3 regions of the Actinoplanes sp. CA-030573 genome follow, and region 1 is predicted to be linked to each of the others. Evidence: riboswitches for the same ligand, from Rfam matches in the RefSeq annotation. Region 1 holds a riboswitch; each other region holds the start of a gene.
The links. A riboswitch is a leader RNA that binds a small molecule or an ion and turns the genes downstream of it on or off. The one in region 1 is predicted to bind cyclic di-AMP.
Positions count from the first base shown of each region.

Region 1 (5,441 bases):
GACGATCCCGGCCAGCCGTCCCTCGGCGCCGAGCTCGTCACCCGGCCGTCCGATGATCCGGTGCAGTCCCGCGATGGCCCGCCGCAGGGGCGCGTCGGCGAACGCGGAATTGTCGACCGTCGGGCCGATCAGCTTGTCCGGCAACTGGTCGAGCGCCAGATAAAGGACGCGCTTGCGCAGCCCGCCCGGCCCCGGAGAACCATTGTGCGGAACATGCGGCGGCAAAAGCGTGACCATTTCCCCGTACGCCGAAAGCTCGTGCCGATCGAGGTCGTAGCGCACGCCGCCCTCATCCAGGATCAGCAGCGTCCAGGTGTCGTGCGCGTGCATCGGATAGGCGTGCCCGGTCAGGTGCGCCGTGAGCACCTCGGTCACGCCGTCGAGGCGCGGCCGCCACGACGCGAGCTCGGCGCCGGCCACCATGTCAAAATCGTACAAGAGCCGGACGGGGCCGGAAGCGCACGATCGCTCGCATGCGTTTCGACACCAAAATCGCCGTGCTCCTGCGGGACGACCTGCTCACGTGGCAGCGGCTGAACGTCACCGCCTTCCTGGTCAGCGGCCTCGGCACGGTTGTTCCCGAGGTCGTCGGCGAGCCGTACGAGGACGCCGGCGACGTACGATACCTGCCGATGTTCCGCCAGCCGGTGCTGATTTTCGCGGGCGGAAAGGAACTGCTCACGGCCGCCCATTCGCGGGCGATCGGGCGCGGATTGCCGGTTGCGGTTTTCACCTCGGATCTGTTCACGACCGGCCACGACGCGGACAATCGGGCGGCCGTGCGCGCGGTCCCGACCGAGGCGCTGGATCTGGTCGGAATGGCGGTTTACGGCCCGCGCAACGCCGTCGACAAGGTGATGAAAGGCGCGGTGATGCACCCGTGAGGCCGGGCATGCTCCACACTTGTCGACGACGGCGCCTTTGATACCGGAGGGTGGGGCCGTGCGGGACATCGTGGACGGACTGATCGCGTGGCGAGCCGAGGGCCTCGCGTTCGCGGTCGCCACGGTCGTGCGCACATGGAACTCCGCCCCGCGCCCGCCCGGCTCGGCGATGGCCGTCAGCGAGCACGGCGAGGTGCTCGGCAGCGTCTCCGGCGGCTGCGTCGAGGGCGCGGTGTACGCCGCCGCCGAGGAGGTCATCAACACCCGCAAGGCGCAGCAGCACACGTACGGGGTGAGCGACGGCGACGCCTTCGAGGTCGGGCTCACGTGCGGCGGCACCATCGAGGTGCTCGTCCAGCCGTCTTCGGCGCTCACCGACCTCGACGACGTGCTCGCCGCCATCGCCGCCGGCCGGCCGGTCGCGACCGTGTCGACGGCCGGCAACCAGCTGGTGGTGTGGCCGGGTCGGGTCGCCGGCACGTCGGGCGAGTCCGGCGTCCCCGCCCGGGTCGCCGGCACGCTCGGCGATGCCGGCCTGGACCGCGCCGCCGGGCAGCAGGCGGCCGGCATGCTCTCGGCCGGGGTGACCGGCTCGGTCCGCCTGGGCTCGCACGGCGAGCAGCGCCGGGAGGACGTCGAGGTCTTCGTCCAGACGTTCCTCCCCCCGCCCCGCATGATCATCTTCGGCGCCATCGACTTCGCCGGCGCCGTCGCCCGGATCGGGCGCTTCCTCGGCTACCGCGTCACGGTCTGCGACGCCCGTCCGGTCTTCGCCACCCGCAAACGCATTCCCAGCGCGGACGAGCTGGTAGTCCAGTGGCCACACCGCTATCTGGAGTCCACGACGGTCGACGAGCGGACCGTGCTCTGTGTCCTGACTCACGATCCCAAGTTCGACGTGCCGCTCCTGGAAGTCGCCTTGCGCACCCCCGCGCGCTACATCGGCGTGATGGGCAGCCGCCGCACCCATTCCGACCGCCTGCGCCGCCTGCGCGAGGCCGGTGTCACCGAGGCCCAGCTGTCCCGGTTGTCCGCTCCGATCGGCCTCGACCTCGGCGCGCGCACCCCTGAGGAGACGGCCGTGGCGATCGCCGCGGAGATCGTCGCGACCGCCTGGGGCGGGTCCGGTCTGCCCCTCACCGGCCTCGACGCCCCGATTCACGGGTAGCCATCCGGTAGCGGCTGCGCGTTTCGCTGCCGGATCCGCGCCGAGGGCCCGATCGATTCCCTTGCCGCCACCGCGCTCTCCGGCGCGGCGGCCGCCATCCGCCGCGGGGACGCCGAGTCCCGCCCACCGCGCGGCGGACCATGACCTGTCTCCGATCGGAAACTTCAGTGGGCGGGAGCGGGGAACCCGATTGCGCCGGCTCAACGGCCGGCTTGGGGTGAAGTCGCCGTGCGCGACAGGCCGCCTTCAGGCCCAACCCGACAGCTAACCTCGCAGGCGGTTGAAGGACCAGGATCCCACGTGCCCGTCAAGGTCCGCTTCACCGTGCCCAAGTCCGTCACCGTGTGGGCGTTCGCCGCCCTGGTGTCCGCTTCCGCCGCCCTGCTCGGGGCCGCTCCCGCCGAGGCCGCACCGTCGCTCCGGGCGACTGCCCGAGCCGGGCTGACGACCGCCGCCACGGCTCCCGACCCCGCTGGTTCCGCGGGCTTTGCGACCAGCGCCGCCGTCGTCCTCGACGCCGCTGCCCCCGCCGCCCGCCGCGCCGCTTCCGCATCCGCTGTCCGCGCCGCCTACTCGCGCGCTCAGCTGCTGCGAATCCGCGGCACCCGGGTCACCGCGGTGGCGAGCGCCCAGCGCGGCAAGCCCTACCGCTACGGCGCCGCCGGCCCGCGCGCCTTCGACTGCTCGGGCCTGGCCGGTTACGCCTACCGCGCCGTCCGCGTGCGGCTCCCCCGCACCGCCAACGCCCAGTACCACGCCGCCCACCCGATCAGCCGCACCGCCGCCCGCCCCGGCGACCTGGTCTTCTGGCTGCAGGGCGGCCGCGCCTACCACGTGGCCGTCTACGCCGGCGGCGGCAAGGTCTGGCACGCCCCCAAGGCCGGAGACCGCGTCCGCCTGGCGAAGATCTGGGACCCGGCCCACGTCCGCTTCGGCCGCGTGGCGCTCTGACTAACCGGCCCGGTCACCGACCCCGGTGGCCGGGCCACGCTCATACCGAACGCCACAAGCCCGCCGCGCCGCACACGCCCGGCACCCGCGCACGCCCGGACGCCCGGCCGCACTCCCCATTGCCCGCCGCACCGCACACGCCCGGCACCCGCGCGCACGCCCGGCCGCACCGCCCATTGCCCGCGGCGCCGCACACGGGGCCGCCCCTCACTTCTGCAGGACGGCGTCCTCCGAGCCCGGCGCCGGACGCTCTGCTTCCTCCCTCGCCTCGTCCCTGCCGTACATTTCCGACTTTTCCGGGCGCTGCCGCCACGACGCGAGGCGGTCGAGGGCCACGATCAGGGCGCCCAGCACGCCGAACTCCACGCCCAGCTGCAGGAACTGGAGACCGACCCAGCCGTACCCGTGCCCGGCCGGGTCGAGGAAGAAATACGGGTAGCGCACCGGCGCCACCGGGAAGAGGGCTCCGCGCAGCTCGATCAGGACGCCGTAGCCGAGCGGGTAGGCGATCCAGAGCGGGATGTCCCGCCAGCGCACGACCCGGTGCGGGCCGAACGCCACCCAGTCCACCAGCACGAGCACCGGCACCACGTAGTGCACGAGGAACAGCGACCAGTTCGCCAGCGCGGTGGACTGGTCGGCTGCGGCCAGGCCGGGCAGCGGGTTGGCGCCGTGGCTGAGCAGGAAGTGCGAGATCAGGCCGGTGATCAGGATCCACAGCGTGACGGCACCGCGCCAGCGTGGGGCGGGCGGGTCGACGGTGGACCGCTTGACCATCCAATACAGAGCGCCGACGAAGTACGCCAGGACGATCAGGTTGCTCTGCGCCGTGTAGTAGACGAGCCGCTGCTCGTTGAGCAGCAGCCCGGCCACCCCGCAGACGACGATGAGCGCGCGCAGCCCGAACTGCGGCGTGCCGTAGATCCTCATAGTTCCGCCTGATAGGCCAGCACGCCCCGGTTGACCGCCTTGATCGCCTTGCGGGCCGCGGACCGGACGCCCTCGGACGCCGCCGGCGCGTCCTTGACCTGGCCGAGCAGGTCGAGCACCTGACGCGCCCACCGTACGAAGTCACCCGCCGGCATGTCGGCGTCGTAGTTGTGCCCGCTCGCCAGCACCTGGGCCAGCGGCTCGCCGCGCGCCCAGCGGTACATCGGCCAGACGAACCCGGGGTCGGGCTCGCGGGTGAGCTGGAGGCCGTGGTCGGCCTCGTCGGCGGCGATCTCGGCCCACAGCTTGGTGCCGGCGTCGACGGCCGCCGTGATCGGACCCTTCGGCACCGAGGCGCGGTCGTCGCCCTCGCGGCGCGACTCGTAGAGCACCATGGACACCGCCGCGGCCAGCTCGTCGGGCTCGAGCCCCTCCCACACGCCCTGGCGCAGGCACTCGGCGACCAGCAGGTCGGCCTCGGACCAGATGCGGCCCAGCATGCGGCCGGCCTCGGTGACGTCACCGGCGGGCGAGAGGTAGCCGCGGTCGCGCAGCACCGCGCACACCTGGTCGAACGTGCGGGCCAGCGAACCCGTACGGCCGGCCACCTTGTCGCGCAGGGCGTCGGTGTCGCGCTGCAGGCGGTGGCGCCGCTCGGCCCAGCGGGCATGCTCCTCGCGCTCCGGGCACGCATGGCAGGGGTGCTGGCGCATCTGCACCTTGAGCAGGGCGATCTCGGCGTCCTCCCCGGTGTTGCCGCCGCCGCGCCGGCCGCGGCGGCCGCTGCCATGACGATCGAGGCCGGTGGCGGAGACCTGGGCGGCGAGGTCACGGCGGGCGGCGGGCGAGCGGTGGTTGAAGTGCTTCGGTACGCGGATGCGCTCCAGCACCTCGGCGGCGCCCGGGAAATCGGCGGGGCTGACCCGGCCCGCCCAGCGATCCTGGGTCAGCACCAGCGGCCGCGGCTCGCCGAACCCGCCGGTCGGCGCCTCCAGCACCACGGCCAGCCCGGCCCGCCGGCCCTGCGGCACCCGGATCACGTCGCCGACCCGCAGCCGCTCCAGCGAGGACACCGCCGCCGCCCGGCGCTGGCTGGCACCCTGCCGGGCCAGGGCCTTCTCCCGATCGGCGATGGCGACCCGGATCGCGAAGTACTCGTCGAAGTCGCCGTGATGGCAGGCGGCGTCCTCACCGTACGTCTGCATGGTGTCGATGTTTCTTTGCACCTGACGCGCCAGCCCGACCACCGACCGGTCGGCCTGGAACTGCGCGAACGAGGACTCCAGCAGGTCGTGCGCCCGGTCGGCGCCGACCGAGCCGACCAGGTTGACCGCCATGTTGTACGACGGGCGGAACGACGACCGGAGCGGGTAGGTGCGCGTGGAGGCGAGGCCGGCGACGTGCCGCGGGTCGACCTCGGGACTCCAGAGCACGACCGCGTGGCCCTCGACGTCGATGCCGCGACGCCCGGCCCGTCCGGTGAGCTGCGTGTACTCCCCCGGGGTCAG
Region 1 covers NZ_CP192038.1:6,172,179-6,177,619, forward strand. The annotation lists gene ACQP2F_RS28540 (helix-turn-helix domain-containing protein) at 1-423, opposite strand, end outside; gene ACQP2F_RS28545 (DUF2000 family protein) at 474-884, shown strand; gene ACQP2F_RS28550 (XdhC family protein) at 943-2,052, shown strand; cyclic di-AMP (ydaO/yuaA leader) riboswitch at 2,199-2,346, shown strand; gene ACQP2F_RS28555 (C40 family peptidase) at 2,353-3,003, shown strand; gene ACQP2F_RS28560 (Pr6Pr family membrane protein) at 3,211-3,933, opposite strand; gene ACQP2F_RS28565 (DEAD/DEAH box helicase) at 3,930-5,441, opposite strand, start outside.

Region 2 (5,441 bases), 420 kb from region 1:
GCACCGGCATCCACCTGAGCGACATGGTCGCCGCGCTCAACGAGCTGCAGCGCGAGGGCTATGTCGCCCGCGAGCCCGACCCGGCCGACCGCCGGCGGAATGTCATCACGCTCACCCGGCCCGGCCGCCTGCGTGCCGCCGAGCTGACCAAGCGGGCGCACGACGTGCAGGAGAGGCTGCTGGCGCCGCTGACCGAGGCCGAGCGCGGCCAGCTGCTCTCGACGCTCGTCAAGCTCCTGGACCACCACCTGAGGCAAGGGATTCCCCCGTTGCCCAAGGAGTAGGACGGCATTCATTCTCGTCGAATGATGAGACGAGTGCTCCCCGCCTTGCTCGCCCTGACCGCGACCATCGCCGTGCCGGCCACCCCGGCCCGCGCGGCGGCCACCGACGCGACCCGTACGCCGGCGACCCCGGCCTACACCATCAACCTGACCAGCAACGGCACCGGCGGCGTGTGGACCGGCCACGAGAGCGTGACCTTCTCCAACGCCTCGGCGGTCCCGCTGACCGAGGTCTACCTGCGTCTGTGGGACAACGCCCACGGCACCTGCACGAGCCTGCCGATCAAGGTCACCAACGTCACCGGCGGCACCCCGGGCGCGCTCGAGGTCGCCTGCACGGCGCTGAAGATCACGCTGCCCGCGCCGCTGGCCCAGGGCGCGACCGGCAGCGTCGGCTTCGACCTGTCGATCACGGTGACCGACGGGATCGACCGGTTCGGCCACGACGGCAGCTACTACTTCATCGGCAACGCGATCCCGGTGCTGGCCGTGCGCGACGCGGCGGGCTGGCATCTGGACCCGTACACGAACAACGGGGAGTCCTTCTACGCGCTCGCCTCGGACTACACCGTCGCGCTCGATCACCCGAGCACGATCTCGGTGCCCGCGACCGGCACCTCGGTCGACCGGGCCGGCAGCAGTGGGCGTACGGTCACCACCGCCACCGGGAAGAAGGTGCGCGAGTTCGCCTGGGCCGCCGGGCCGTTCCGCAAGATCTCCGGAACCACGGCGGGCGGCGTCGCGGTGAACGTCTACTCGGTGAGCTCGATCAGCACGTCGAGCGCCAACTCGATGCTGAGCACGGCCAGGTCCGCCCTCGACGCGCACTCGTCCCGCTTCGGCGCCTACCCCTACGGCGAGGCCGACGTGGTGCTGGACAACGGCTACTGGTTCGGCGGTATGGAGTACCCGGGCTTCGTGCTCGACGTCATCAGCTCGACGGCGCTGGCGCACGAGCTCGCCCACCAGTGGTTCTACGGGATCGTCGGCGACGACGAGTACACGACGCCGTGGCTCGACGAGGGCTTCACCGACTACGCCACCGATCTGTACTTCAACAAGACCGGCAGCGGCTGCGGGATCACCTGGCAGTCGAGCGCCGAGAAGCTGACCAACTCGATGGCTTACTGGGACGCGCACCCGAGCCGCTACAGCACCGTGGTCTACGGCTACGGCAAGTGCACGCTGCACGACCTGCGCCGGCTGATCGGCACGACGGCGATGGCAAACCTGCTCAAGTCGTACGCGGCGTCGCACTGGTACGGGGTCTCGACGGTGGCCGACTTCAAGGCCGCGGCGCAGGCCGCCGCCGGCTCGACCAGCCTCACCTCGTTCTGGGCGGCGCACCGCGTCGAGGGCTGACCGCACACGGAAAGGGGCCGCCCGCGGGCGGCCCCTTTCTGCGCGAACTCTCAGCCCGGACGCCGGAAACCGGCGATCGGTCCCACCTTGTCGAGCACCGCCATCCGCACATGGTCACCCGTGTGCGGGGCGTGCACCACCTTGCCGCCACCTATGTAGATGGCGACGTGATGGAGGCTGCCCGGATAGAAGAAGACCAGGTCACCCGGTTGCAACTCGTCCCGCGACACCGCCTTGCCCTCGCCCCACTGGTCCTTCGTGTAGTGGTCGAGGAAGACGCCGACGCTGGCCCACGCCGCCTTCGTCAGACCCGAGCAGTCGTAGCTGTTCGGGCCCTCGGAGCCGAAGACGTAGGGCTTGCCGACGAGGTCGCAGGCTCGCTGCGCCGCACGGCCGCCCTTGTCCTGGCTGTAGGTGACGGGGCACGGCCCGGTCTTGAACGGGCCGTCGGACTCGCCGGCCGCGCCGTACGCCGCGAGCCGCAGCTTCTGGAGCGAGTCGATCTTCTTCTGGATCGCGGCCTTCTGCTGCGCGAGCTGGCTGTCGCGCGCCGCGATCGACTTGGTCAGCACGTCCAGGTCGGACTTCATGCCGGCGTACTTGTCGCGCAGCTTGGCGACGCCGGCGATCTGGTCCTGCTGGTGCCGAGCAAGCTGATCGAGGTAGGTCAGCTTGTCGGTCAGGCCGGTGGGCGACCCACTCATGATCATGGCGTTGAACGCGTTGGGCGCACCCTGCTTGTACGCGTCGACGGCCATCCCCCGCACCTGGGACAGGGCGACATCCACCTGGATCTGGAGCGGAGTGAGCTGGGTCGTGAGCTTCTTCAGCTGAGCCTGGTTCTTGAGCAGCTTGCCGTGCACGTCGTTGTACTGCTCGATGACCGGCTCGAGTTCGTTCCACTGCTTGTCGATCTGGGCCTCGACGCTGGCCGGCGAGGGTGTCGCTTGCGCTACGGACGGGCCGGTGAAGACGATCCCGACCGCTGCGACAGCGCAGGCGAGGCTGCGCAGAACTGCGGCGCGGCGCGCCCCAATCCGTTTCACGTAGGTGCGTTATCCCTTCTTCCATCAAGCCGCCGACCGGGTTAGCTGACGGGTTCGGGCGGGAAGCGCGCCCGGCCGCAAGGGATCGCGGCTTCACCCCGACTACTCGGGTCCCCGGTTCGTCGCCATGGACGATTAGGCGGTGGTCCGTCAGATCGGCCGGATGGACGATGGGGGGCTGCCGAACCGGGGACCACCGTACTCCCGATCAAGTCGTTAACTGAAGCTGCCACGACCAGGAAACTGCTTGCACAGCAGGGGCTACGGACAGTGACTACAACGGCCAGGCTTCCAGGGCGCGGTCGAGCCACGGGAGCACCAGGATCACGGTCGGTAATACCAGCAGGGCCAGGGCGCCGAGCGCGACGGTCGCGGTGAGGGCGATCGAGGACCTCGGCGGCGCGGCCAGGCGGGCGAGGCGGCGGTCCCGGGCGTCCGTTCCGGGCGCGACATCCTCCGACAGAGGGACAGCGCCGGTCAGGCGTTCCAGGGCGCCGCGCAGCGGCGCGGACCCGGTGCGGCGGCGTGCGGCATCGTCGGCCACCATCTCCAGCAGCAGATGTACGGCGTTCAGCGGCGCCCGGCTGCGCAACGGCGCCGGGACGGCGCGATAGAACGCGGTGAACGACTCCATCACCACCTCATGGCGGTGCCGCAGGTGGGTCTGCTCGTGGGCGAGGACGGCCTCGACCTCGGACCGGCCGAGCAGCCGGAGCGCGCCGTCGCTGAGCACCACGCGCGCCTCCCGGCCGGGCACGCAGTAGGCGAGCGGCAGGTTGCCCTGGAGCACCCGCACGTTGTCGTCGTCGAGCTCCTGGCGCTGCTCGGCCCGGTCGAGCAGGTCGACCAGCAGCCGGTGCCGGGCGCGGCGCTCGCGGGAGCGCCGGGTGACACCGTAGAGGGACCAGAGCAGCCGCAGCACGATCGTGGCCGCGACGGCGAGGGCGCCGACCAGGGCCGCGGCGGTGACCGGCCGCCCGGCGCCGGCCGCGCGGGCCAGTTCTTCGGGGCCGGCCAGCACCACGCCGAGCGCGGAGAGCACCGCGGTCAAGGTGATCGCCTGCCAGAGCAGCACGGCCGCGGCCGGCGCGCGGTCGGGCCACCGGGCGGCGGCGAGGACGCCCGGCACGACGAGCGACAGGGTCAGCCCGAGGGCGCCGAGCAGCAGGGCGGTCACCGCTCGTTCTTGGCGACGGCCTCGAGGGCGGCCTTCAGAGCCTCCGGCGGCAGCTGCCCGACGAAGTAGGCGAGCGCCGCGTCCTGGTCGGCGCTGGCGCTGAGCGCGTCGAGCATGACCGAGGCCGTCATCTCCTCGCGGGACTGCGTGGTGGCGTACCGATAGGCGCGGTCCGCTTTCTGCTCCGTCACCACCCGTTTCTTGGCCAGGCGGTGCAGCACCGTCATCACCGTCGTGTAGGCGAGGTCGCGCTCGGGCCCGATCGACTCGTGGACCTGGCGCACGGTGAGCGGCTCACCCGCGTCCCACAACACGTTCATGACCACACGTTCCAGGTCTCCCAGCGCCATGGACCAAAGTCTACTGCACAACGTCGTACTACGAGGCGTAGTATCTACTACGCGACGTCGTATTCGTTGTTGACGGGGGACCCGATGGACGTGCTCGACCTGACCCGGCTGCAGTTCGCGGTCGTGACGATCTATCACTACTTTTTCGTGCCGCTGTCGATCAGCCTGGCGGCGATCGCGGCCGGCCTGGAGATCACCTGGCTGCGCACCGGCGACGACAAGTTTCGCGACCTCACGAAATTCGTCGGGAAGCTGCTGATCGTCACGTTCGCGGTCGGCGTGGTCACCGGCCTGGTGCAGGAGTTCCAGTTCGGCATGGCGTGGAGCGCGTTCGCGAAGTTCTACGGCGACGTGTTCGGCCCGACGCTCGCGATCGAGGGGATGCTCGCGTTCTTCCTCGAGGCGACGTTCCTGGCGCTCTGGTATTTCGGGTGGGATCGGCTGCCGCGCCTCGCGCATGCGGCGACGATCGTGATCGTCTCGCTCGGCACGATCCTGTCCGCGTTCATCATCCTGGCCGGCAACAGCTTCATGCAGAACCCGGTGGCGTACGCGATCGACCCCGTCACCGGGCGGGCGCGGCTCACCTCCTTCACCGAGTTGCTGCTCAACAAGGTCAACCTGGCCGCGTTCCCGCACACGTTGTCGGGGGCGGCCATGGTCGGCGGCGCTCTGGTGCTGGCCATCGCGGTGTGGCGGATGGCGCACGAGCCGGCGATGCGGGTCCTGGCCCGCCTCGGCGCCTGGGTGACGCTGGCCGGCGGCGCCGCCACCGCGCTCACCGGCGACCACCTCGGCAAGGTCATCACCTCGGTGCAGCCGATGAAGATGGCCGCGGCCGAGGCGCTCTACCAGACCACCGAGGGCGCCCCCTTCTCCGTCTTCACGATCGGCAAGCCGCTGCCGTCGTTCTCCGTCGACATCCCGTGGCTGCTGTCGATCCTGGCCAAGGGCTCGCCGGGCGCGACCGTGCAGGGCATCGACGATCTCCAGGCGCAGTACGCGGCTCAGTACGGTCCCGGCTCGTACGTCCCGATGATCCCGGTAGCGTTCTGGAGCTTCCGGCTGATGATCGGCGTGGGCATGCTGGCGGCCGCCGTCGCCGCGTTCTACCTGTGGCGTACGAGGAAGGGCCGTTCCGCCCCGGCCTGGCTCCTGCGCTGGTTGCCGTTGATCCCGCTGCTTCCGACCGCGGCCAACACGCTCGGCTGGATCTTCACCG
Region 2 covers NZ_CP192038.1:6,593,769-6,599,209, forward strand. The annotation lists gene ACQP2F_RS30390 (MarR family winged helix-turn-helix transcriptional regulator) at 1-284, shown strand, start outside; gene ACQP2F_RS30395 (M1 family metallopeptidase) at 309-1,646, shown strand; gene ACQP2F_RS30400 (NlpC/P60 family protein) at 1,697-2,692, opposite strand; cyclic di-AMP (ydaO/yuaA leader) riboswitch at 2,707-2,844, opposite strand; gene ACQP2F_RS30405 (M56 family metallopeptidase) at 2,967-3,869, opposite strand; gene ACQP2F_RS30410 (BlaI/MecI/CopY family transcriptional regulator) at 3,866-4,219, opposite strand; gene ACQP2F_RS30415 (cytochrome ubiquinol oxidase subunit I) at 4,304-5,441, shown strand, end outside.
Region 2: linked by a shared signal. The riboswitch ahead of ACQP2F_RS30400 (NlpC/P60 family protein) and the one ahead of ACQP2F_RS28555 (C40 family peptidase) in region 1 are both predicted to bind cyclic di-AMP.

Region 3 (5,441 bases), 4.5 Mb from region 1:
TTCGCGACCCTCAATCGGTGATCGCCCTTAGGGACGCCGGGGTATGACTGAGGGATGGACATCCTCGTAGCCGGCGGCCACGGTCAGGTCGCCCTCCGCCTGTTGAAGCTGCTCGCCGCCGACGGCCACACCGCACGCGGCCTTATCCGCAAGCCCGAGCAGGCCGAGGACCTGCGCGCGGTCGGCGCCGTCCCGGTGATCGGCGACCTCGAGAACGACCCGTCCCTCTCCGCTTACGTAGAGGGCGCCGACGCCGTGGTCTTCGCGGCCGGCGCCGGTCCGGGCAGCGGCCCCGCCCGGAAGCGCACGGTCGACCTGGGCGGCGCCGTCAAGCTCGCCGACGCCGCCATGGACCAGAAGGTGAATCGTTACGTCATGGTCTCGTCGATCGGTGCCCAGGACCCGGCCTCATCGGGCGCCATGCGGCCCTATCTCGAGGCCAAAGCGGAAGCCGACGCCTATGTGGTGGCCAGCGGCCTCGATTACACGATTGTCCGCCCCGGTCACCTCACCGACGACCCCGGCACGGGTCTCGTGACCGTCTCCCGGACCTTGGGCAACCGCGGACCTATCCCCCGTGACGATGTCGCGGCCGTGCTCGCGGCGTGCCTCACCACGCCCGCCACCATTGGTGTCACCTTCGAGCTGTTCGCCGGCGAGACCCCGATCGCGGAGGCCCTGCGGTTCTGAGCCGTGCGGGCGGTTTCGAGCCGTGCGGGCGGTTCTGAGCCGTGCGGGAGGACGGTCAGGCCGGCGGCAGGTGCGCCGCCAGCGCACGGACCTCACTGCGGAGCTGTTCCGCCCGGTCCGGGTGCCCGGCACGCTCGTATTGGTCGGCCGCCGTCTCCCGGTCGGCGAGCTCCGCCCGTACGATCCGCTCGATCTCTTCCTCGCTCAGCGTGCGCCGCTCCACCTCCGCCGCACCGACGCCGGTCGGCGCCTCTTCGATGGCGAGCCCCCTCGACGCGCCATCGGCCGGCACGACCGCCTCGGCATTGTCGATCGCAGCGAGCGTGGCGCGCAGTGCCGCCGTGGCCGCCCGGTCGCGCGATTTCATGGCAGCCGGGAGCGCGGCCCGGAGGCGGTGCCGGAGTGAGGTATCGGTCATGGCCGCGACGGTAACCGGCCATGACTGCCCGACGGCACCGATTTCCGTGGCGGCAGTCCTTCCATGACCGGTAGTCGCTGTGGAGTTCTCAACCAACCTCCGTCCGGCTCTCGCCGAACTCTCGTCTGCAATGCGGCAGCAGAGCGGCCAGGGCCGGACTAGGCCGATCCCGCCACACCAGAGCGAGCAGCGCCGGCAGCTCGACCCCCGAGATCGGCACGGCCACCAAACCCGGATGCAGCGACGCCATCGACTCGCTCAACACCGCAATGCCCAATCCTCGCGACGCCAGTTCGGCGACGGCTGTGGGTGCCGACGCGACCAACGCGACATCTGGGAACTTGCCCGCGGCCAAGCACGCCTCGTCAAATGCGGCGCGAATGCCGGTTCCCTCGGGCAACGTGATGAGAGCGTACGACAAGATCTCGAGCAGTGGTAAGTCCTTCTTTCCGGCCTGTGGATGGCCGGGCGGAACCAGTGCTACCAGGCCTTCCCGGGCGATCACGTGGCCGGTCAGCTGCGACGGTAGCTCGCCGGCGACACCGACGAGGGCGATGTCGGAGAAGCCGGCGAGCACGCGCTTGATGAGCGAGTCCGAGTCATCCTCCACGAGCTCGAGCTCGATCGCCGGGTACTCGTCGTGGAACGACGCGAGGGCCGCGAACAGCGGCTTGACCTCGCAGCCGCGGACCATCCCGACCGTGAGGTGACCGCGGACCAGCCCGTTGACCGCGTCGATCACCTCGCGCATGGCCTGGGCATTCTCGAGGGCTGCCTGAGCGAACGGAAAGGCGGCCTTCCCGGCCGTGGTCAGTCGGGCGACCCGGCCCGAGCGGTCGAACAGCGGCGATCCCAGCTCCTTCTCCAGGGCACGGATCTGAGCGCTCACACCGGACTGGCTGATGCGTACGCGCTCGGCGGCCCGGGTGAAGTTGGCCTCCTCGGCCACGGCGATGAAGTACTCGAGCTGGCGCAGTTCCATAACTGGGGATTCTAGCTACGAGAACAACTATGCGTTGGACTTCTGCTTGTGGTCGGCGAAGAGTGGCGGCATGACCGAACGAGCAAAGGCAATGAAGCCGGAAGACCTGACCCGTCTCTTCGTGGAGCGCGCCAACGCCAAGGATGCCGAGGGCATCGCGCTGCTGTACGAGGAGGACGCTGTCATGGCCTACCCGCCAGGTCAGCAGACCGTTGGCCGGGCGGCGATCCAGAAGTTCTGGGAGGACGTGCTGCCGAAGATGCCGTCGTTCCAGCCGGAGCCGCCGCTGCCCACTTTGATCAGTGGCGACCTGGCGCTGACCTCGACGCCGCCGAAGGACGGCGCGGGAGCGCGCGCCCAAGTGGTGCGCCGTCAGTCGGACGGCAGTTGGCTACGCGTGCTCGACCAGCCCGAGTTCGTGACACCGAAGGGCTGAGGCATGCCGCGGGGATGCGACCCGGCCACCGCGGGGGAGTGGCGACCGGGTCGCGAGCGGTGGATCAGAGAGCGATGCGCTGACCGGGGAAGATCAGGTTCGGGTTGGAGACAATGCCATGGTTCAGCTGGTAGAGGGTGTGCCAGCCGCCCTTGATGTGATTGCGGGTGGCGATGGCCGACAGCGTGTCGCCGGAGCGGACGACGTAGGTCTTGCCGGTGGCCTTCGCGGTCGTCGCACGGGTCACCACGTGCGACGACTTCGACGACTTCTTGGTCGTCTTGTGGGTGGTCGACTTCGAGGAGGTCGAGTGCTTCTTGTGCGAAGACTTCGACGTCGAGGACGACTTGGAGCCGGTGGTGTGCTTGGCCTTGTAGTGCTTCGAGGAGCCGGCCTTCTTGCCGCACACCGGCCAGGCGCCGATGCCCTGGCCGTCCAGGACCTTCTCGGCGATCCTGATCTGCTCCGAGCGGCTGGCCTTGTTGGCGGTGCTGGCGTACTTGCCGCCGCCGTAGGCCTTCCACGTACCGCGGGTGAACTGCAGCCCGCCGTAGAAGCCGTTGCCCGTGTTGATGCTCCAGTTGCCACCCGACTCGCACTGCGCGACGGCGTCCCAGTTCACACTGGACGCCTGGGCGGGGGAAGCCGGTCCGAGCAGAGCGGCCGTGCCCGCCACGCCGGCGGCCGTGAGGCCCAGCGCGAGACGGGCGTGCTTGCGCGCCCGCGACGTGCGGGCATGCTTGCGGATCTGTGCCATGACAGAGAAACCTCCACGCCTACGAGGTCAGCTGTCGGGTTCGGGCTGAGGTGCCCGGCCGCTCGTTCCGCGGCTTCACCCCGAGGCGCGATCTCCGCGCCGAGGAACTTGGGTCCCCCGCTCCCTGCCACGCGTTCGATTTCCGGCGGGCGGTGGCAGGGACTCGGCGTTCCACCCGCGGTGCCCGCGACTGCGGGACCGGCCGACGGTAACCACGAGGCCACGACATTGGCCAAGCTCGACAGGGGAAAGGTGACGTTGTTCTCACCGATTGCCCTATTTGATCTTTCTTTATGACGAGTATGACCGATAACGACCGATCTTTAATTACCGATCGGTAACTTGCCGCGACGGGGGCGGGATCCTGATGGAGAATCAGCGACCATGAGCGAGCGGGTCCGTGATCACGACATCGTCGTCTATGGTGCGTCCGGCTTTGTCGGCGTGCTCGTGGCGAAGTATCTGGCCGAGCACGCCCCGAAGGGCACGCGCGTGGCCCTTGCGGGACGGTCGGAAAGCAAGTTGTCCGAGGTCAGGGGCCGTCTGGGCGTCGACTGGCCGATCCTGGTGGCCGACGCCGCCGACGTGCCGGCCCTGGAGAAGCTCGCCAATGCGACCAAGGTTGTGATCACCACGGTCGGGCCCTACGCCAAATATGGCAAAGCGCTCGTCCGGGCCTGCGCCGCGGCCGGCACCGACTATGTGGACCTCACCGGTGAAGTCCTGTTCGCGCGGGAGAGCATCGACGAGAACCACGAGCTCGCCCGCACGACCGGCGCCCGGATCGTCCATTCGTGCGGGTTCGACTCGATCCCCTCGGACATCGGCGTGCATGTGCTCGATCAGCAGGTCAAGGCCGACGGCGCCGGCGAGCTCGCCGACACCACGCTGGTTGTCACCAGCATGAAGGGCGGCTTCAGCGGCGGCACGATCGACTCGATGCGACACCAGCTCGACATGGTCAAGACCGATCGGAAGCTGCGCAAGATCGCGGCCAGCCCGTACTCGCTGAGCCCCGACCGCGCGAAGGAGCCGGACCTCGGCCGGCAGGATGACACCGCCGTGCTCGACGCGTCCAAGGTGCACCCCCGGCTGCGGGGGATGCTGGCCCCGTTCGTCATGGCGTCCTACAACACGCGGGTGGTGCGGCGAAGCAACGCGCTGAGGAAGTGGGAGTACGGCCGAGCCTTCCGGTACCGCGAAGCGATGAGCGTGGGCACCTCGCCGCTCTCGCCGGTGATCGCGCACGGCACCCGGCTCGGGCTCGGCGCGCTGATGGCCGGCCTTTCGCTGCCGCCGACCCGGTATGTGCTCGACCGGGTGCTGCCCAAACCGGGGGAGGGACCGAGCGAGAAGGCGCGCAACTCCGGGCACTTCACGATGGACATCTTCGCGACGACGACCTCGGGCGCCCGCTACTCGGCGCGGGTCCGGGCCAAGGGTGACCCCGGCTACGCGGCCACGGCGGTCATGCTGAGCGAGTCGGCCTTGGCTCTGGTTCACGACCGCGATGCGCTGCCGCCGTCCGAGGGCGGCGTGCTGACCCCGGCCACCGCGCTCGGCGACGCGCTGGTGACCCGCCTCCGAGCAGCCGGAATGGAGATCACCGCAAGCAGAAGCGCCTAGGCCGAGGGCGGGGCCAAGCAGCCGGGCTCAGCGTAGGCGGCGTGGGGCGGGCGCCTGGCGCGGAGCCGGGCAGAGGGCTGATCGAGGCGCGGCGGAGACGGCTACAGCTGCTGCAGCACGGCCGTGCAGTAGTCGGTCAGATGATCGGCGAGCGGACCCGGGTCCTCCACCATGCCCTGGGACAGCCAGTCGATGATGACCTCGCTCAGGCCGGCCACGAGCGCGAGCAGCATCCGCTCGTACCGGAGCTCGTTGGTGGGGTGAGTCCCCACCCGGCGCAAGAGGTGCGCGAGGAACTGGGCGTCCTCGCGGAGCACGCCCCGCCGTCGCGTTTCCATGCGGGGTGCGTTGATGTAGATGACCTTGGCGCGCTCCGGATTGGCGCGCAGCATGTCGAGCAGGCGGCGCACCGCGGGCTGGAGCATTTCGTCGAGGCTGGTGGGTGATTCCGGAGTGGCTGCGGCGACGCCGGTGAGCAGCCATTTGTTCTGCTGGCGATGCAGTGCGCGGACGAGGTCGGCACGGTCGGCGA
Region 3 covers NZ_CP192038.1:685,256-690,696, forward strand. The annotation lists gene ACQP2F_RS03150 (SDR family oxidoreductase) at 55-690, shown strand; gene ACQP2F_RS03155 (GatB/YqeY domain-containing protein) at 746-1,108, opposite strand; gene ACQP2F_RS03160 (LysR family transcriptional regulator) at 1,197-2,090, opposite strand; gene ACQP2F_RS03165 (YybH family protein) at 2,182-2,526, shown strand; gene ACQP2F_RS03170 (transglycosylase family protein) at 2,591-3,283, opposite strand; cyclic di-AMP (ydaO/yuaA leader) riboswitch at 3,285-3,441, opposite strand; gene ACQP2F_RS03175 (saccharopine dehydrogenase family protein) at 3,668-4,909, shown strand; gene ACQP2F_RS03180 (TetR/AcrR family transcriptional regulator) at 5,011-5,441, opposite strand, start outside.
Region 3: linked by a shared signal. The riboswitch ahead of ACQP2F_RS03170 (transglycosylase family protein) and the one ahead of ACQP2F_RS28555 (C40 family peptidase) in region 1 are both predicted to bind cyclic di-AMP.